DNA from 3 places in the Cryobacterium sp. TMT1-3 genome. Region 2 is predicted to be linked to each of the others. Evidence: riboswitches for the same ligand, from Rfam matches in the RefSeq annotation. Region 2 holds a riboswitch; each other region holds the start of a gene.
The links. A riboswitch is a leader RNA that binds a small molecule or an ion and turns the genes downstream of it on or off. The one in region 2 is predicted to bind thiamine pyrophosphate.
Positions count from the first base shown of each region.

Region 1: it holds a riboswitch for thiamine pyrophosphate, as region 2 does, so the genes downstream of both, thiD (bifunctional hydroxymethylpyrimidine kinase/phosphomethylpyrimidine kinase) here and thiM (hydroxyethylthiazole kinase) in region 2, are expected to answer to the same signal.
Region 3: it holds a riboswitch for thiamine pyrophosphate, as region 2 does, so the genes downstream of both, thiC (phosphomethylpyrimidine synthase ThiC) here and thiM (hydroxyethylthiazole kinase) in region 2, are expected to answer to the same signal.

Region 1 is NZ_SOFW01000040.1:221,753-228,588, reverse strand. It holds gene E3O25_RS15575 (hypothetical protein) at 1-654, shown strand, start outside; gene E3O25_RS15570 (histidine kinase) at 1,171-1,656, shown strand; gene E3O25_RS15565 (DUF4097 family beta strand repeat-containing protein) at 1,732-2,589, shown strand; gene E3O25_RS15560 (ATP-binding cassette domain-containing protein) at 2,656-3,618, shown strand; gene E3O25_RS15555 (ABC transporter permease) at 3,615-4,451, shown strand; TPP riboswitch at 4,515-4,614, shown strand; partial or broken gene thiD (bifunctional hydroxymethylpyrimidine kinase/phosphomethylpyrimidine kinase) at 4,597-5,442, shown strand; gene thiE (thiamine phosphate synthase) at 5,496-6,140, opposite strand; TPP riboswitch at 6,215-6,314, shown strand; gene thiO (glycine oxidase ThiO) at 6,351-6,836, shown strand, end outside.
Region 2 is NZ_SOFW01000019.1:25,225-32,060, reverse strand. It holds gene E3O25_RS05675 (hypothetical protein) at 32-274, shown strand; gene E3O25_RS17690 (bifunctional hydroxymethylpyrimidine kinase/phosphomethylpyrimidine kinase) at 792-1,769, opposite strand; partial or broken gene E3O25_RS17685 (bifunctional hydroxymethylpyrimidine kinase/phosphomethylpyrimidine kinase) at 1,861-2,298, opposite strand; gene thiE (thiamine phosphate synthase) at 2,295-2,948, opposite strand; gene thiM (hydroxyethylthiazole kinase) at 2,945-3,751, opposite strand; TPP riboswitch at 3,745-3,838, opposite strand; gene E3O25_RS05650 (catalase) at 4,431-5,921, opposite strand; gene E3O25_RS05645 (Fur family transcriptional regulator) at 5,949-6,383, opposite strand.
Region 3 is NZ_SOFW01000040.1:436,109-442,944, forward strand. It holds gene hxlB (6-phospho-3-hexuloisomerase) at 43-624, opposite strand; gene E3O25_RS16675 (LuxR C-terminal-related transcriptional regulator) at 738-1,583, shown strand; TPP riboswitch at 1,741-1,848, shown strand; gene thiC (phosphomethylpyrimidine synthase ThiC) at 1,843-3,513, shown strand; gene E3O25_RS16685 (hypothetical protein) at 3,546-3,980, shown strand; gene E3O25_RS16690 (hypothetical protein) at 4,059-4,652, shown strand; gene E3O25_RS16695 (BTAD domain-containing putative transcriptional regulator) at 4,754-5,743, shown strand; gene E3O25_RS16700 (response regulator transcription factor) at 5,903-6,628, shown strand; gene E3O25_RS16705 (sensor histidine kinase) at 6,621-6,836, shown strand, end outside.

The sequences.
Region 1 (6,836 bases), on a different contig from region 2:
GCGCTAATTGCTGTCTCGATGGGCGCTGCGCCGGCGTCAGCGCATGTCCCGAAATCGGTGCGCGGCAACGTGGTGCTGACCGCCCACCTGACGGAGCTCAACGACTCGGGTGCGTCGGGGAAGGCGTTCGCCGTCATTCGCGGCGAGACAATCCGGGCGATCGGGATCCGCGCCAAGGGTTTGACGCCCGATGCTCCCCACGCCCAGCACATCCACTACGGCGAACAGGCCATGAATGAGTGCCCCACACTGGCGTTGGACAGTAACGGGGACGGAAGGCTCAACACGGTCGAGGGCGTTCCGGCCTACGGACCCGTCGTGGTGTCCCTGAACACTCGAGGAGACACCACGCCGGCCAGCTTTCTCGACGTTTCCCGGTTCCCCGTCTCGAAAAACGGCTCCTATAACTATCTCCGGACCAACGTGAGCTTCACTGACGTGGCGGGAACCGGATATCCGGGAGCCGAGGGGCTCGGCACCGCCGCGCAGATCTCCGAGGCCATCCGTGATGGTGAAGGTGTTGTCGTGATCCACGGAAACGACTACGACGGCAATGGAACCTACAACCTCAGCGATCCCGAGGGCGTAAGCGAGCTCGACCCCGCCCTCCCCGCCGAGGCAACCGACCCGGTCGCCTGCGGAGTCCTGCACTAGCTGAGAACGTCCGGTCAAGGCTGAGGTCCAGGCGCAGTGCGGGCACGCACAGTGACGCACGACCTGGACCTCATCCTTCGACACAATGTCAAAATCGCCAGGTCTGCTCCGGCGCACTCAAGCGGGTAGTAGTGCTGGTCGCTCGGGTCTCACGGCTTTCGCCTTCACGTTTCCGCTGTTCCTCGCCATGCGCGAACGCGCTCTGGCTGCGACGCGCACAGTGCCCGCGGGCACGGCGGCGTCACGATCACCCTCAAGCTGAAAGAGATGAAAGCCGGATCCAGCCAGTCCGCCGCCTATTGTTGCTCAGCGACCCGGCACTGGTTGAATCCATGCACCAACCCGACAGAGGCTCCGCGCGCTGCTCCGGGCCCCCGGCGCTACGGAATTCGCCACGATCGCGACCACGCTACAGCTGAGCGAGGGGGCACTCGGCGTTCGACGCGGTAAAGACTGCTACCAAACATGACACCATTGTGACTTGACGTGACACCACGGTGGTGTCACTATGGTGACATGGAACTCGGACAGTATGTCAACGACCTGCAGCGCCACCTCGCGGATGCCGCCGACAATGGCACCGCAGGCACGCGCGTCGCGGAGCGCCTCGCCGCCGGACTCGACGCGGCGACCCGGCTCGTGCTGCTCGATGCGCTGTCCGCTGCGGCCGCCGAGATCACCCGAGACCTCGCCCCCGGATCGGTTGACGTGCGGCTGCGCGGACGCGAGATCGAGTTTGTGGTGACCCAGCCGAGTGCGGAGGCCGACAGTGACGAGCGAGGCCCGGCATCCGTTGACCTTGACGAAACGAGTACCTCGCGCACGACCCTGCGTCTGCCGGACGCCCTCAAAGCGCGGGTCGACGACGCGGCCGCCGCGGACGGCCTGTCGGTGAACAGCTGGCTGGTGCGTGCAATCGCTGCAGCCCTGCAACCCAGGCAACGACGATCCGCGCAGCGCACCCTGCGCACCGGTGACAACTTCACAGGCTGGGCGCGCTAGAGCGCCAGGCCGCCGCAAAACCAACCCGCGCACCCGCGTAGGTTGCACAACCACGCCCGGAAAGGCAGCGTCAGCATGCCCACATTCACCACCCCCACGCCCATCGACCTCGCCGTCAATCTGCAGGTCGGTGCCATCGAAATCGTTGCCGGTGACCGCGGCGAAACGGTGGTGACCGTGTGGCCGACCAACCCGACGAAGGCGGTCGACCTGCGCGGCGCGGAGGAGACCCGGGTGGACTTCGACGGTGCACGCCTGGTGATTGTGGGGCCGAAACCCCGCATCAGCTGGTTCGGCCCCACCGAATCGGTCGACGTGAAGATCGAGCTGCCGGCCGGATCGCGACTCACCGCCGAGCTCGCTGTCGGCGACCTGCGTTCGGTCGGCACCCTCGGCGCCACCCGGATCAAGTGTTCGATGGGGCCGGTAGATATCGATAGCACCGGCGACCTGTGGCTGCGCGCCTCCCACGGCAACGCAACCATCAAAACGATTCGGGGCGCAGCCGAGATCACCGCCGATCACGGCCAGATCCGGGTTGGAACGGTCACCGGCGACGCGCTTCTCAAAGCATCGCACGGCAGCATCACGGTCGGCGAGTGCGGAGGCGATCTCGACGCGAAGCTCTCTTATGGCGACCTTGAGATCTCCAAAGCGCTCGCATCCGTCTCGGCCAGGACCGCCTACGGCAGCATTCAGCTGCGCGACGTGTCGACCGGTTCCGTGCAGGTTGAAAGCGGCTTCGGTCAGGTCACAATCGGCGTGAAGCCCGGCGTTCCCGCCTGGCTTGACCTGTCGTCGAAAGAGGGCCATGTGCGCAACGAACTCGCCGGCGACAGCGCGCCCGCCGCCTCCGAACAGACCATCGCCGTGCGTGCCCGCACGCAGTACGGCAACATCACCATCCAGCGAGCCCGCGCGGTCGAGCGCTGAGAACCAGCGATTCGGCGAAGCTGCGTCGAGGAAGCTATCGAGGATAAAACAGAAGGGAACGACACCATGCATACCCCAGCGATCGACGTGCACGGACTGCGCAAATGCTACGGCGACCAGATCGTGCTCGACAACGTCGATCTCACCGTGCACGCGGGCACCGTGACCGCGCTGCTCGGCCCGAACGGAGCAGGCAAGACCACGACCGTGCACATTCTCTCGACCCTGCTGCGGCCCGATGGCGGGACGGCGTTCGTGAACGGATGCGACGTCATGCGCGACCAGGCCGGCGTGCGCGCCCAGATCGGTCTCACCGGGCAATTCTCCGCGGTCGACAGCCTGCTCACCGGCGAGGAGAACCTCAGGCTGATGGCGCGTCTGCGCCACCTCGGATCGAAACGCTCGAAGGCACGGGTGGTCGAACTGCTCGATCAGTTCGACCTCGTCGACGCCGCCCGCAAACCGCTGGCCACCTACTCCGGCGGCATGCAGCGCCGCCTCGACCTTGCCATGACCCTGGTGCAGGCACCGAGCGTGATCTTTCTCGATGAACCCACCGCCGGCCTCGACCCGCGCAGCCGCCGCACGCTGTGGGACATCGTGCGGGGCCTCGTGGCGGAGGGCGCGACCGTGCTGTTGACCACCCAGTACCTCGACGAGGCCGACCAACTCGCTGACCGCATCGCGGTACTCGACGGGGGCCGCATCGTCGCCGAGGGCACGCCGAACGAACTCAAACGCCTCGTGCCGGGCGGTCACCTTCGGCTGCGCTTCGCGGACGCTGCCGCGTTGGATACCGCCGCCCGCCTGCTTGACGAGTGCACCCGCGACGCCGTCGATCTCGCCCTCACCGTACCGAGTGACGGTGGAATCGGGGCGCTGCGCTCCGTGCTGGACCGCCTCGATGCAGCTCACATCGAGGTCGCCGACCTCAGCACCCACACCCCGGACCTCGATGACGTCTTCCTCGCCCTCACCGGCACGAAGACTCCGGCCGGCCCGGTCGACGCGAAGGGAATGACGTCATGACCACCGTTTCTGCGCGGGTGAAGCCGGCCGCGGGCATCCGGCGGCCGTCGCACGTCATCGCCGACTCGCTCACCATGCTGCACCGCAACCTGCTGCACATGGTGCGCTACCCGGGACTGTCGGTGTTCACCATCGTGGGGCCGGTGGTGATTCTGCTGCTGTTCGTATTCGTGTTCGGCGGCACGCTCGGGGCCGGGCTGCCCGGCGTGAACGCGACCGGCGGGCGCGCAGCCTATCTCGCCTACGTGGTGCCGGGCATCCTGTTGATCACGATCGCCGGTACGGCCGGCGGCACCGCGACCACAGTCTCGATGGACATGACGACGGGGGTGACCGCACGGTTTCGCACCATGGCCATCTCGCGCGCCGCGGTGCTCGCCGGGCACGTGCTCGGCAACGCCATCCAGGCCTTGATCGCGGTCGCGCTCGTACTCGGCGTTGGCCTGCTGATCGGGTTTCGTCCCACGGCTTCACCGCTCGAGTGGATGGCCGCAGCCGGCCTGCTCGCACTCGTCGCCTATGCGATCAGCTGGCTCGGGGTGGCCATGGGCATGCAGGCCAAGTCGGTCGAAACGGCGAGCAACCTGCCGCTGATCCTGACACTGTTGCCGCTGCTCGGCAGCGGCTTCGTGCCGACGGAGTCGATGCCGGCCGGGTTGGCCTGGTTCGCGCTGTACCAGCCGTTCACTCCGTTCATCGAGACGATCCGCGGGCTGCTGCTCGGCACCCCGCTCGGCACCAACCCCGTGTTCGCACTGGGCTGGTGCGTCGCGACCGCGTTCCTCGGGTACGCCTGGTCGCGGGCGATCTACGAACGTAAGTCGGTGCGCTGAGTTCACGCCGTTCGGGAAACGGTCGGGCGCTCGGCCGCCTGTGCTGCTGCCGCGTATAGGCTGGCCCGTGACACGGGGTGCTCCACACAGTGTGCGAGCTGAGATCAAAACCCGTTGAACCTGTCTAGTTAGTACTAGCGAAGGAATGTCACGAATGATCGATCGACGCCACCCTCTCACGCTGCGGCAGACGCCCAGGATTCTCAGTATTGCCGGCACCGATCCCACCGGCGGCGCCGGAATTCAGGCCGACCTGAAAAGCATCGCGGCCAACGGCGGCTACGGAATGGCGGTCGTGACTGCCCTGGTCGCGCAGAATACGCGCGGGGTGCGCGCGGTGCACACCCCGCCGGTCCATTTTCTCCGGCAGCAATTGACCGCGGTGAGCGACGACGTGACCATCGACGCCGTCAAGATCGGCATGCTCGCGAATTTCGCGGTGATCACCGAGGTGGGTTCCTGGCTGGAGGAGTGTCGGCCGCCGCTGGTCGTGCTCGACCCGGTGATGGTGGCGACCAGCGGTGACCGGCTGCTCGACGCCTCAGCGGAGCAGGCACTGCGCGACCTGATTCCGCACGCAGACCTCGTCACGCCCAACGTTCCCGAGCTGGCCGTCCTGCTCAATGAGCCAGCGGCGATCGACTGGACCGAGGCTCTCGAACAGGGCGAACGGCTGTCGGCCCGCACCGGAACCACCGTGCTGGTCAAGGGCGGGCACTTCACCGGAACAGCCTGCCCCGATGCTCTGGTAAACACCCACGGGCTGCTCACGCACAAGGTGCTCGAGTTCACGGCGCCGCGCATCGAGACCAGGAATAGTCACGGCACCGGGTGTTCCCTGTCGGCGGCGATGGCGACCGTGCAGGCTCGAAGGGGGAACTGGGCGCAGTCCCTCGCCGAGGTCAAGGACTGGCTCCAGGATGCCCTGGCCCACGCTGACGAGCTCGAGGTCGGCCGGGGAAACGGTCCGATCCACCACTTTCATCGGCTGTTCGCGCGCGCAGGCGCCTCCTCCAGTCCGGGTGCACGGGCCTGACCGTTCGATTAGTCGAGCGGGGGCAGGCTGGCCAGAAGCCGCTGCGCGGCATCCGTCGGGTCGTCGGCGTCGGTGATCGCCCGCACCACGACCACCCGAGTGGCGCCGGCCTCGACCACCTGGTCGATGGTGCCGAGGTCGATACCGCCGATGGCAAACCACGGGCGCGGGCTGGCAGCGGATGCGCTCTGCTCGGCCGCGTAGCCCAGCAACTCGGTTCCGACCGCGGCGCGACCGGGCTTGGTCGGCGTGGCCCAGACCGGGCCGACGCAGAAGTAATCGAGATTGTCGGCGGCGAGCGCGGCATCCACTTGCTCGGGGGTGTGCGTGGACAGGCCGATCCGCGGGGCCGGGCCGAGCAAAGTGCGGGCCGAGGCGAGCGGCAGGTCGGTCTGCCCGACGTGGAACACCGGAGCGCCGGCGAGACCGGCGATATCCGCCCGGTCGTTGACGGCCCAGAGCCGGGCCCGTTGCTCGGCGACCGTGCGCAGAATTTCGAGATAGTCGAGCTCTTCGGCGGCATCGATGGTCTTGTCGCGCAGTTGGATGATGTCGACCCCGCCGGCGAACGCGGCGTGCACGAAGTCAGCGAAATCACCCCGATCCTTACGCGCATCGGTGCAGAGATACAGCCGGGCGGTCATCTGGTCCATTTGTCCAACATTAGGTGGCTGCTGCCCGGCCTCGGGCGCCGCAGCGGGCTCGAGGCGTGAGCGCGTATAGGCTGGGCCCTGACACGGGGTGCTCCATATTGTGTGCGAGCTGAGATCGATACCCGCTGAACCTGTCTAGTTAGCACTAGCGAAGGAATGTCCGCATGATCGATAGCACTCGCCACCCGTCCCCACTCTGCGAAGCGCGCCATGAGTGAGCGGCGGGCCCATCGCAGCGTCGACGTTGCCGTCATCGGTGGCGGCATCATCGGTCTCGGCATCGCCTGGGCCGTGGCGCAGACCGGCCGCACGGCGGTCGTCATCGACCCGGATCCGGCCGGAGGTGCCACCTTCGCGGCCGCCGGAATGCTCGCGGCAGTGAGCGAACTGCATTACCAGGAGGAGGCGCTCCTCGAGCTCATGCTCGCCTCCTCGGCGCTGTATCCCGCCTTCATCGAATCGCTCGGAACCGCGTCGGACCTCACCGGGTACCAGAGAACCAGAACCATCAACGTCGGTGCCGAAGCGGCCGATCGGCAAGCGCTCGCCGACCTTCGCGGCGTACAACTGGTCAACGGGCTGGGCGTTGAGCCCCTGACCGTTCGCGAAGCACGTGAGCTCGAGCCGCTGCTGAGTCCGCGCATTTCCGGTGCCTTCCTGGTGGGCCAGGATCATCAGGTTGACCCGCGCCAGCTC
Region 2 (6,836 bases):
TTCGAATGGTTTCAGGACGTCGAAACGTGTGATGACCATCGAGACAGATCTGGGCCAGTGCACGCAACAGCCGATCGTGCCGATGCTGGGTCACTGGGGAACGGTCACCGGACACCCCAGCCAGCACCGTGTCGTGCCGGTCGGCCAAGGGGCGCGCGACATCATTGCTCGCTCGCGGTTTCACGATTCTTCCTCGGGGCGCGTGTCCTCCACCGCCCAGCTCAGGCCGTGGCCGATCCGATCCATCCGCTCGGTCCAGGCGTTCTCTTCTTGATCCAGCAGTCAACTACTCCAATTCGCACGGCGCGACCGTCGCCCCCTCCTCAACTCTGCAGTTCGCTTCCAGCATGGTCAGCACGCTGCACCTCAGCGGCCTACCCTCATACTCAAGCGAGCCCAAGGTCTTGCGAGTCTCCGGCGACACCGGTCACGTGCTGATCACAGATGTCGCACGCCTGGTCCTGCAGATTCGCACTCCAGCAGACGCACAAGCTGGCGCCGGGTCGGCCAGAACGTCACGACTTTTTCACACCCACCGAAAGCGCCATCTCCGGCATCAAAACGAGACCTGCACCTGCGCGATTTCGTGGGCGAGGTTGAAGCCTCTCGCCGCGCAACCCCAGCGCATGAAGTCACCTCAAGCAACGCCGCTGACAACGTCAGCACCATGCAGTTGTGCGAACTCATCCTCCGCAACTGAGCTCCTGTCTCGCCCGTCCATAGGCCGCAGTCTGCCTGACGAGTGGCCGCTCCGGTAACCGCTGGGGGCGCGAAAGGATGGACCTGCACTCCTACCGACGGCTGATCAGGGGCGCGGCGAAGAATTCTCGCTCGTGCCCGGCCGACGCGCGGAACGCCTGGGCCATGTGGTGCCGCGACGGTTCATCCGCGGTGGCGGCAACCGTGGTGACGATCTCTATTGCGCGGGCGGTGGAGGCAGCGAACTCCTCATCCGCGTAGGTATCCAGCCAGCTGCGGTACGGATGCGCGTCGTGCGAGAGCGGATGCAGCCGCCTACCGACATCCTGATACATCCAGAAGCACGGCAACAGCGCCGCGACAAGCACGCCGTAGTCGCCGCTCGCGCCGGCGGCCGCCAGGTGGTTCAGGTAGGCGGTCGTCGTCTCGCTGGGCTGCACGCCGGCCAGGGTCTCGTCGGCAATCCAGCTGGAGTGCAGGTCGAGTTCGGCGGCGATCGCGCCGTGCGCGCTGGCCGCCCAGAACGCCTGCTCGGTGGCGGTCGGGGCGAGCCGGCTCGCGACGGCCAGCATCCGGGCGTAGTCGCGCAGGTACAGGGCATCCTGGGCGAGGTACCAAACGAAGGCCTCCCGGTGCAGCGAGCCGTCCCCAAGCGCTCGAATGAACGGCAACTCGTCGGTGTCTGTGCGGATGTCACGGATGTCGTGCCACCACGACTCGGCCACCTGCGCCGGGCTGGGCCGGGTCTGCAGGCCGCCGCGCTGCCACAGTCCGGCGAAGTGCTGGATCGGACCGTGGCCGGACCCGACCTGCAGGTCGCCGGAGTGGGCGATGCTCTCGGTCAGCCAGAGCTTCGCCTCGGCGACGGCGTCTCCCCAGTGCGCGAGGCTCGGCGCGGCCGTGCCGGCCCGGGACGCCACCCTGGTCGCGACGGCGGAGGAGAAGGAACACCCGGTTCCGTGGGTATTCGGGGTGTAGATCCGCAGCCCGGGAAACTCTCGCACGGTGTGGGCATCGACGAGGGCATCTGGCACGAGGTAACCGGCGAGGTGCCCGCCTTTGGCCAGCACGAGGACCCCGTACCGTCTCAGCGACCTGCTGCGCCTGGCGCAGCGCCGCCGACCATCTCGTCGCCACAGGAGAACCGGCGAGGATGGCCAGCTCCGGGATATTGGGCGTCACCAGGTGCACGACGCTCAGCAGGTCGCGGAGAGCCTGCTCGGCTTCCTCGGTGAGCAGCCGGTCGCCGCTCGTAGCGATCATCACAGGGTCGAGCACTACGAGCCTGGGCTTCACTTGGCCGAGCCACTCGCTCACGGTGTGGGTGACGTGCACATCGGCCAGCATCCCGATCTTGACGGCATCGATCTCGACGTCGTCACTCACAGCGTGCAGCTGCTCACGCAGGAACGAAACCGGCGGCACGTGCACCGAGCGCACACCGTGGGTGTTCTGCGCAACCAGTGCGGTCACCACGGCCATGCCGTAGCCCCCGTTCGCCGCAATGCTTTTGAGGTCAGCCTGGATGCCCGCTCCGCCGGTCGGGTCGGTACCAGCAATGCTCAGCACGCGGGCAATGCGGGGGGATGCGCCGGTCATGCCGTCGCTCCCCACGCTGCCCGCAATTCGCGGGCGGCGTGCTCGGGGTGCGGCGCCGCACAGATCGCCGACACCACCGCGACGCCCGCAGCCCCGCACTCACGGAGGGCGGCCAGATCGCGCAGGCCGACCCCGCCGATGGCCACGACCGGCAGCGTGCTAACCCCGACCAGGCGAGCGAACTCGACCAGCCCCAGGGCAGGGGGCGCGTCACTCTTGGTACGTGTGGCGTGCAGCGCGCCGATGCCGACGTAGTCGACCAAAGCCGGATCCTCGGCCGCGCGGCGCAGCTGGGCATCCGTCGACGCGCTGAGCCCGATCACCGCGTCACCCCCAACGAGGTCGCGCACCGCGCCAACGGGCAGGTCGGACTGTCCGACGTGCACCCCAGCCAGCCGGCGTCCGGCAGCACGGGCGGCCAGAAACACGTCGACCCTGTCGTTCACGATCAGCGCCACGGTGTCCGGGAGCACATCCGCGATGCGCAGAACGGTGTCGAGGAACTCCTGCCCGCCGGTCTCCTTCTCACGCACCTGCACGGCGCTCACTCCCCCAGAAACGGCGCGGCACACCACGTCCACGATGCTGCTACCGGCCGCGGCGGCCTGCGCCGAGTCGGTCACCAAGTACAGCGACAAGTCGAGGTTCATCGGAGCACCGCCCGGCGCGCGATGTCCTGCGCGCTGACGGTGGCCAGGGCGTCCACAAAGGCGACAGCGAAGCTGCTCGGACCGGCGGCGGACTCTGCCGCAAGCTCGGCCGCGACGGTGTAAACCGTGGCCGCGGCCACCGTGGTGGCGAACCTGTCGTCGTCGACCGCGGCGAACGCAGCCATGACCGCGCCGAGGGCACAGCCCCCGCCGGTGACGCGAGTGAGCAGCGGATGCCCGTTGTCGATGCGCACCAGCTCACGGCCATCCGTGATGATGTCGACGGGCCCGGAGACGGCGATCACCCCACCGGTCATGCCTGCTAGTGCGTCTGCTGCGGCCAGTGCGGCATCCACCTCGTCGGACGAGTCGACCCCGCGCCCACCGGAGCCGGCACCCGCCAGCGCGATGATCTCCGACGCGTTTCCGCGCACCACCGTGGGTCGCAGGTCGCGCAGGGCGAAGGCCAGCGGCGTGCGCACGGGCAGGAAACCAACGGCAACGGGGTCGAGCACCCACGGTGTGCCGGCGTCGTTCGCGGCGGTGACGGCCTCGACCATCGCGTCGCGTTGTTCCACGGTGGGGGTACCGAGATTAACGAGCAGCCCGGATGCGACCCGCGCGAACGCGCCCGCCTCACCCGGAATGTCGACCATCGCGGGTGCCGCACCGAGCGAGAGCAGCACGTTCGCGGTGAAGTTCACCACAACACTATTGGTAATGCACTGCACGAGCGGCGGGTGAGACCGCACCCCGTCGAGAGCTGAACAGGTGAAAGGAATCAGGTCTTCTGGCGTGCGCATATGCGCGACATCCCTTCGCTAGTACTAACTAGATCAGGTTCAACGGGTGTTATCTCAGCTCCAGATGGAGCACCCCGTGTCACTTGGCTTACGGCCTAGCGTATCGCAGCGCCCTCGTTCTCATCCAATCCTGGACGCGGCCAAACATCCGCGCTCTCTGTTAGTTATGAGGCGCACAGGTGTACAAGAAGGCCAGCGACGCACTGTCTCAGAAAAGTACAGCTTTCCAAGACGCCAAGTGCGCCCGGATCTCGACACTCGATCCCGCGTATTACCGACGCAGCCGAACGTCTCGGAAAAACGTCTCACCCACTCCCCAGGGGCAGGCTCATTTAGGTGTCCGCAGGCGGCCAGCGAATCAGGTCTCTTCACGGCCACCTCCCAATTGGCCAACGAGCTGTTAGTCAATTACCCGGTGTTGAACGTCTCCCGGGGTGACGATGTGGGCGTCTTCTCCGGTGACGATGGGTTTAGCGTGTCAGGATTTGGTATCTGTTCGTCGGCGGCGTCAGGCTGACGATGTCCGGATAGACGAATAGGACCTGCAGCTCACCAACAACAGCTCAGTCGAGTGCACGGTCGAGGGATATCCGCTCGCTCTGGAGGCGGAGGGAGAGCGGCCTCGAAAGCACAACGGCCGGCTCCCCGAGGGGAACCAGCCATCGTGTGGTGCGTGGTGTTACTCGCCTACGCTCACGGGCTGGGCCTCGGCGTTGGCCGTGTGTGCGCCCGTGGTGAGGGCGTCCGTGATCTTGGCGCCCAGGTCGGAGTCGACCGAGGTCCAGTACCAGATGAAGCGCTCCTTGATGCGGTCGACGGTCAGTGCGCTGTACTGGCCCACGAGGGTCTCGAGCAGGCGGGCCTTGGCGCCGTCGTCGTAGACCTCGCGGTACAGCGTGCCCGCCTGGCCGAAGTCGTCGTCCTCGGAGTGCAGGGTCTGTGCGGCGCGAACGAGCTCGCCGTCGGTCTCCCAGCCACCCTCACCGGCGGCGACCGGGTCGGCGACGAGGCCGTCGTACGAGTTCGGCGCATAAGTGCGCGCGGTCGCATCGCTGAACTGGTAGCGCATGTGGCCTTCGTGCTCATAGTTGTGCACTTCGGCAGCGTGCGGCTGGTTCACCGGGAGCTGGTTGTAGTTGGTCCCAATGCGGGCGCGCTGCGCGTCCGGGTAGGAGAACACGCGGGCCATGAGCATCTTGTCGGGGCTGATGTCGATGCCGGGCACGAGGTTCGAGGGCGAGAACGCTGCCTGCTCGATCTGAGCGAAGAAGTTCACCGGGTTGCGGTTGAGCGTATAGTGGCCAACCTTCACCAGCGGGTAGTCGGCGTGGGGCCAGACCTTCGTGATGTCGAACGGGTTGAATCGGTAGGTCTTCGCATCCTCGTAGGGCATGATCTGCACGAAGACGTCCCACGTGGGGAAGTCGCCGCGCTCGATGGCGTCGTGCAAGTCGCGACGGTAGTAATCCGCGTCAACACCGGCAATCTTCTCGGCCTCCTCAGCGGTGATGTTGTGTACACCCTGGCGTGACTTGAAGTGGTACTGCACCCAGTAGCGACCGCCTTCGGCGTTGATCCACTGGTAGGTGTGCGAACTGTAGCCGTTCAGCTCACGCCACGAGCGGGAGAGGCCGCGGTCGCCCATGAGGTAGGTGACCTGGTGGGCCGACTCGGGTGAAAGGGTCCAGAAGTCCCACTGCATGTCTGCGTCGCGCAGACCGGAACCGCCGAGGCGCTTCTGTGAGTGGATGAAGTCGGGGAACTTGATGCCGTCACGAATGAAGAAAACCGGGGTGTTGTTGCCGACAATGTCGTAGTTGCCCTCGGTCGTGTAGAAACGGAGCGCATAGCCACGGACGTCGCGCCAGGTGTCGGGGGAACCTTGCTCGCCGGCGACGGAAGAGTTGCGCTGCAGCACCTCGCTCTTGGCGCCAGGCTGGAACACGGCCGCGCGGGTGTACGCCGAGACATCTTCGGTGACCTCGAACTCGCCGAACGCTCCGCCGCCCTTGGCGTGCGGGTTGCGCTCCGGCACACGCTCGCGGTTGAACGCCGCGAGCTTCTCGACCAGTACGCGGTCGTGAAGGGCGGTTACGCCGTCGGGGCCGGTGGTGAGCGAGTGCTCGTTTTCACCGATGGGCGACCCGCTCTGAGTTGTAATGTTCGTCACAATATCTCCTTGACTGGTTGTTGCGGACTAGCTATTGGTCAGTTGGCAGGCGGGGCAGAGTCCCCAGAAGGTGACCTCTGCGGTGTGGATGGCAAAGCCGCTGTCGTGCAACGGGGTGAGGCAGGGTGCCTCTCCGACGACGCAGTCGACGTCCTGAACGGCGCTGCACCGGGTGCAGACGACGTGATGGTGGTTGTCGCCGGTGCGCAGCTCGTAGCGCGCTGAGGAGCGGGCGGGGGCGATCTTTCGCAGCAGACCGGCCGAGGTGAGGGCGGTGAGCACGCCGTAGACAGCCTGCAGGGAGGTGCCAGGCAGGTCGAGTTTGACGGAGTCGAACACTGTGTTTGCGTCGGCATGCGACTGGGATTCGAGAGCCTTGAGCACCGCGAGGCGGGACTCGGTGACCTTCAGGCCGGCACCACGAATGCTGTCGCTGAGCATCTTTGGAGTGGAGGTGATCATGGCACCCATGTTACCAATTGTCTTGAATAATTCAAGATTATGTGATGACTTATAAGAAGCCTCGGTTAGCTGTATTCGTTGCCTCATCTGAGAATCGCCGCTTCGGCGTGGTTGTTGAACGTCACCCCGGGAGACGTTCAACAACCAGTCAGGCCGCGTGAGCAGCGCGTGGTATCTAACGCGCGCGGACGCTTGATTGATAGCCCAGGTCTGTACTTCGAGTGTTTTCGTGTCGAGCAGTCCGCCAGCACCTTCGCCCCATTCGGCGCCGAGTATTTCGCTGCGAAGCCAAATAGGAGCACTAATTTTTCCGGGGCGGGTGAACATCTCATTGGCGGTGTGCCTAAAGTGATAGTGCCCAGAGAGCACAATTCCACCGTCAGAAAGTACAGAGGTTGCGCGTTGAGTAAATACATCGCTTGCGGCTTCGGCGTGGTTGCGTCCCCCCGAGTG
Region 3 (6,836 bases), on a different contig from region 2:
GGTTTCAGTGGTGTGTGTGCCCGGGCCCGGGCCCGGTCGGTCTTACTCGAGGTTGGCGTGACGCGGCCAGAGCTCTTCGGCCGTGCGGCCGCTCAACTGCCAGAGCGTGTGAAAGAGAGCGTCACCGACCAGCAGCACGGACTGTTCGAACAAGCCGCCCGAATACTGGGCCGACGCCTGTCCGTCGTGGTCCTGCTTGGCGGCCGCGGGAATGAGCACGGTCACCGCGGCAAGCTGCCCGAGCGGTGACGCGGCCGCTGTGGTCAGCGCGAGAATGCTCGCGCCCACACCGTCAGCCGTCTCGGCGGCACGCACGATGGCGCCCGTCGTGCCTGATCCGCTTGCCACCAACAGCACGTCGCCGGCAGCTATGGCCGGGCTGGTCACCTCGCCGACCACGTGCACGTCCAGCCCGAGGTGCATGAGGCGCATCGCGGTCATCTTGAGCGCCAGTCCGGAGCGGCCGGCGCCGAGCACGAACACTCGCGGCGCCGCAGCGAGCAGACTCGCCGCAACGTCGAGTGACGAAGCGGATGCCCGCAGCACGTCGACCACGCGGCTGTTTTCGGCGAAAATGAGGCCGAGGGCATCCGCTGTTCTCGGGGTGGTCATTGTTTTGGTCATAGGTCAATGCTCCACTCTTTCGAGCGGGTGCGCGGCCCGCCAAATGAACGGTTAAACTACCCGAACGAATGGTCTTGGGCGGGCCCAGAGGATGGTTTGGATAGGCTGGAGGCATGACCTTCCCTGACGACTCCACCCTGCAGTCCACCCAGACAGCCCAGTCCGCGCGCAGCATGGCCGCCGAACGCTCCAAGCTCATCGCTGACCTCACTGATGCGCACGCGACGACGCTGGAATCCCTGCTGGCCGTGCTCCGCTCAAGCAGCACGAGCGACACGGCCGCCCGGCAGAAGGCCATCGAACTCGCCGCGAGCGCGATGGTCGCCCTGCGCGCGGTGAGCGACCTCGATCGCAGCCTCACCGAGGAACCGGTCGCCCGCGCCTTCGAACGCCTCAAGAACGATCTGCGCCCACTCGTGCGTTTCGGCGACCTCGACGTGCAGTTCATCGAGCCGCCGGTCAACGGGCGCGCGCTTCCGGGCGAAGTCGCTCACGAAGCCAGGGCCATCGTGCGCGGCGCCGTGCTCGCCCTGGTCGAACAGGCCGGCGTCGGCCGGGTGCGCGTGCAGTGGGACTGCGACGGCAGCAACCTGCTCATTCGCATTCGCGACGACGGACCGGGCGACCTCGATGCCGAGGTGCCGAGCGTGCGCCAGCTGGCCGCGCGGGTCGTCGCGCTCAGCGGCTCGCTCAATGTCGAGGCGACCGCGGGCTGGGGATCCGAGATGGCGGTGTCGCTGCCGCTCGACGCGCCCACAGCATCCGTCACAACCGCTGCTGCCTGGGGCCTGAGCCCCCGGGAACGCGGCGTACTCGAGCTCGTCGCCTCGGGCGCCCGGAACAAGGCCATCGCCGAAGCGCTGACCATCAGCGAGAACACGGTGAAGTTCCACGTAGCCAACCTGCTGCGCAAGGTCGGTGCCTCAACCCGGGCCGAGCTCGCCGCTCTCTCCCGCTGAGCGGATGCCCCCCGCCAGCTCTCGCCCTCGCGCAGGCTCGGGCGCCAGCTCCCGGCGGTCACGCCACCCATGCCTGGCGCGGCGGCCCACAACGGGCGCGGTGACCGCCGAGCGTGCCCGAGCGCGTGACGCGCGCTAGGGTGAGGGGGTCAGAAGACACACACACCACGGGAGCGCGCACCAGCGAGCTGAGAGGACGGCCAGGGCCGTCGACCGTTGAACCTGTCCGGGTAATGCCGGCGTAGGAAGTTCGAGTCCCATGCGCACAATTGACGAAACAATCATGTCCGAAACCGTCACCACCGGCCCGATCCTGGGCAGCAGCAAACGCTACGAACCGGTGCCGGCCTGGCCCGGCCTGGAGATTCCGGTGCGCCGGGTGAACCTCAGCAATGGCGAACACTTCGACCTGTACGACACGTCGGGCCCGTACACCGACGACACGGCAACGATCGACCTCGAGAAGGGGCTGCCGAAGACGCGGGCCGGGTGGGAGCATCCGCTGCCCATCGACGGTGCCGCGACTCAGCTGGTCTGGGCGCGGGCGGGCCGGGTCACCCCCGAGATGGCCTACATCGCGGCGCGCGAAGGCGTCTCGGCCGAACTCGTGCGTGACGAGGTGGCGCGCGGCCGGGCTGTCATTCCCGCCAACCACAAACACCCCGAGAGCGAGCCGATGATCATCGGCAAGGCCTTCACCGTGAAAATCAACGCGAACATCGGCAATTCCGCCGTGACCTCCGGGGTCGCCGAGGAGGTCGAGAAAATGGTCTGGGCTGCCCGCTGGGGCGCCGACACCCTGATGGATCTCTCCACCGGCCAGGATATCCACCTCACGCGGGAGTGGATCATGCGTAACTCGCCGATTCCGGTGGGCACCGTTCCGCTCTACCAGGCGGTCGAGAAGGTCAATGGCGACCCGGCCCTGCTCACCTGGGAGATCTACCGCGACACCGTGATCGAGCAGTGCGAGCAGGGTGTCGACTATATGACCGTGCACGCCGGCGTTCTGTTGCGCTACGTTCCGCTCACTGCGAACCGGGTCACCGGCATCGTCTCGCGGGGCGGCTCGATCATGGCTGCCTGGTGCCTCGCCCACCACGAGGAGAGCTTTCTGTACACCCACTTCGTGGAGCTCTGTGAGATTCTGCGCCGCTACGACGTGACCTTCTCCCTCGGCGACGGCCTGCGCCCCGGCTCGATCGCCGACGCCAACGACGAAGCGCAGTTCGCCGAGCTGCGCACCCTCGGGGAATTGACAAAGGTCGCGAAATCCTATGGTGTGCAGGTGATGATCGAGGGGCCGGGCCACGTGCCGATGCACAAGATCGTTGAGAACGTGCGCCTTGAAGAAGAGCTGTGCGAGGAGGCCCCGTTCTACACCCTCGGCCCGCTCGCGACCGACATCGCGCCGGCCTACGATCACATCACGAGCGCGATCGGCGCGGCCATCATCGCCCAGGCCGGAACCGCCATGCTCTGCTACGTCACGCCCAAGGAACACCTCGGGCTGCCCAATCGCGACGACGTGAAAACCGGGGTGATCACCTACAAGATCGCCGCCCACGCCGCCGACCTGGCCAAGCAGCATCCGCGCGCGCAGGAACGCGACGACGCCCTCAGCCGGGCCCGCTTCGAATTTCGCTGGGCCGACCAGTTCGCGCTCTCCCTCGACCCGGATACAGCGCAAAGCTTCCACGACGAGACGCTGCCGGCCGGTCCGGCCAAGGCCGCCCATTTCTGCAGCATGTGCGGTCCCAAGTTCTGTTCCATGCGCATTTCAGCGGATGTGCGGGTGTACGCCGCAGAGAACGGCCTCACCAGCCTCGAGGCGATCGAGGCCGGGATGGCCGAGAAGTCGGCCGAGTTCACCCGGCTGGGCAGCTCGGTCTACCTGCCGCTCCGCGTGGTCAGGGCCGACGAGCGCTGATTGCGCGAGCCGGCGCATCCGCTCGCCGAACCGTGACTGCGGGCCCGCAACGCAAAAACGGGCCAGGGTTCACGGTTCGGCGAGCGCTGCCCTGTCGAACTTGGGCAAGCAGGACGATACTGGGCGGCAGCGCGACCGGGTTCTCGATCGGCGCAGAGGGCGACCTCGTCGGTACCGGGCGCTGGTCCTTCTCGCAGGACGGCCCGGAGGTCGAGATTCGCTATGACTGGCGGGTGAACCTCGCCAAGCGCGGGCTGCGCCGGTTCGTGCCGCTGCTGAAGCCCCTGTTCGCGGCGAATCATCGCTGGGCGATGCGCACCGGGGAGCAGAGCCTCAAGCTAGAACTCCGCCGGAGTCGCGCCCGCACCGAGGCCGAGCGTCGACGCATCCCCGCCCCGCCGCAGCCCACCTTTCGGCGTCGCCGGAAGGTCGCTGCCGCGCGCCGGGTCAGCGACGTCGAGTTCTAGCCGCCGCCTCGACCAGGCACCACCCGGCAGGCGGCGGGCATCAGGGTTTTCCCATGGTGCCGAGTCCAGGATTCCGCCATGACCCCCGCAAACTCCACGCTGCGCCTGGTGCGCCCCGACGATGGCGAGAAGCACCCAGAGACCACCCGGCACACGCGGCCCGGCACCACGCGCACACCGCTTCAGGGCCGCCGCAGAATCCTGATTGTGCTTGTCATCGTTTGGCTCGTGATGGCGGCCCTGGCTGCCGTGCTGCTCGTCACCGGCACGAAGCCGAGCACGCCGCTCGGTGACACCGCCGCCGTGCCCGGCGGGCTCGCTCGCATCAGCGCGGTCATCCCGCTCGACTCCGATGGCTGGGTGCCGCCCAGCGGGGGCGACAGCCTCGCCAGCACCGTAGCCCCGGGAGCCCACCGTGTGCGCGTCCTGCTCGAGCTCACCAGAACGGATGCCGCCAGCCTCACTTTCGACGCCAGCGACTACTCTTTGTCCGGCCTCGGCTCTCGTGCCACAGCGCTCTGGGTTGAACCAGACCGGCTGGAGGTGCCGGTCCGGGCATCCGTTCTGGCAACGCTGATTTTCGAGATCCCAAATCAGGCGATCGCCCTCGTTCTCGACGGCCCGCAGGGAGCACGCTGGTCCCTCGGCACCAGCCACCACACCGCTCCCTGATCCGTCCCCCCGAGATTGGGGGTATTTGGCTACTCCACACGCGGCTTCCCCGGTTCGGAGCAACCGGGCACGATGGTCGCATTCCAACAGTGGAGGTCGTTATGACAACCGGATTCGACACTCGAGAACAGCCAACGACCGCGGCCAAGGGCCACCTGACCGTGCACGTCTTTGGCAACCTGACCATTCGACGCGGGCCGGTCGTGTTGCGCGCTCACCAGCTCGGCGGCCCCAAACCCCGTCAGATCTTCGAGATTCTCCTCGTGAATCTCGGGCTGCCGGTTTCCAAGGACCGCCTGATCGAACTGCTCTGGGGCGCAAGCGCCCCAGTCGAAGCACTGCCCACCCTCGAAAGCTATGTGAGTGTGCTACGCCGCCACCTGCAGCCCGGAGCGGGAAAATTCGGCCCACTGCAGACCACGACGGGCGGCTACGTTCTCGACCGCGACCTGGTCGACGTCGACCTCGACCAGTTCGATGTTCTGCTGCTCCGAGCCCAGAAGACCATTTCCGGCCTCGCCTACCCCCTGCTGCTGCGCGCTCTGGACCTCGCCAATGCGCCGCTACTTGGCGACGAACTCGTGCCCGGCTGGGCGGCGGAAGCCCGTGACTTGCACGCCGCCCGCCTCACCAGCGCCCGCATCCTCGCGTCGGAGACCGCCGCGGCGCTACACCGCATCGATGATGCCCTCGAGTTCGCGAATCTGGCACTGGCCGACGAACCGCTCAATGAACGAGCATGGACGGCCCTTATTCTCGGACTCGAGATGAGTGGACGCCACGCCGAGGGCCTGCAAGCCTACGACCGGTGCCGGCACGCCATGCAAAATGAATTGGGCTGCGCTCCTGGCCCGATTCTGCGGGCCGCCCAGCTGCGCCTGCTGCGCGCGACGGCCGACGGCGATGGCGACCTGGCCGACGTGCTCTCCGCCCTGCTCATGCTGCACGAGCAGCTCAGCGTGTCGCCGACGAACGGGCCAACTTCGCGACCCGCCCCTACTACTCCACGACCAGAGCCGGTCGCGGATTCCCTCCGGGAGGCTACTGATGTTGTCACGTCATTCTTGCGACGCGCCGTCGCTCGCGCCTGAGCGGGCTACCCGCCCGCTGGCCTCCCTACCATATGGGGGGCAAAAGAGACAGTACTCGACAGAAACTCATCTTGTACTGATACTGGTCTCGCCAACCGGAACAGTGCCGTGCTGTCCGTCCACTTCGAGGCTTGCGAACGGGCAGAGAGGTCACCGCAAATGACCACCCAGATGTCCCCGAGTGAACCCAGCGTGCAGGGAACAACTGCGACCGCTTCCTTGCCCGGGTCCACGGCCGGGCAGATTCGCATTCTCATCGTCGACGATCACACCACCTTCGCCGAACTGCTCACCGGTTCCCTCAATCGAGAACCCGACCTGTGCAGCGTCGGCTCGGCCAACAGCGTGGCCAGCGGCATCGCCGCGTGTTTGAACCTGGTCCCCGATGTCGTGGTCATGGACTACCACCTGCCCGACGGCAGCGGCCTCGTCGCCGCCACCGCGATTCTCGCCCGAGCGCCGCACACCCGCATTGTCATTCTTACCGGCGACCCGGCACTGGAAGCCCTGGAGCAGGCCGCTGCCATCGGGGTCTGCGCGTTCCTCCCGAAGGACGGCTCCCTCGCAACGGTGCTCGACACGCTGCGGCATGCGCGCATCGGCGGTTTCATCGTGCATCCGTCATTGGTGAGTCTACTGAGCGCACGGCGACGGCAGCGTAGTGAAGAAATCCCATTTCCCGACCTGACGAAGCGTGAGCTTGCCGTGCTCCGGCTCATGGGCGAGGGCTCCGATGTGCGAGCCAACGCCAAGGTTCTCGGCATTTCTGAGAACACCTGTCGCGGCTACGTCAAGGCAATCCTCGGCAAGCTCGGCGCGCACTCGCAACTCGAAGCGGTCGTGATTGCGACCCGACTCGGTCTGGTGCCGGCCCCTCATGTCTAGACCCGCGGCGAAGCCCAGCAGCCTGGAGAAAACGCGTTCCACCGAGCGCTCAGAGGTGCGCGCGGCGGTGGGCCGGTTCCTGGCAGTGGGCATCGTCGCGATGGTCTTCGTGGCTGTACCGGCCGCCCTCTGGGTGCGCGAACTCTCCGAGCGTAACGCCATGGACAATGCCATCCAACACGCCCAACGCCTTGCCGACTACTCCGTC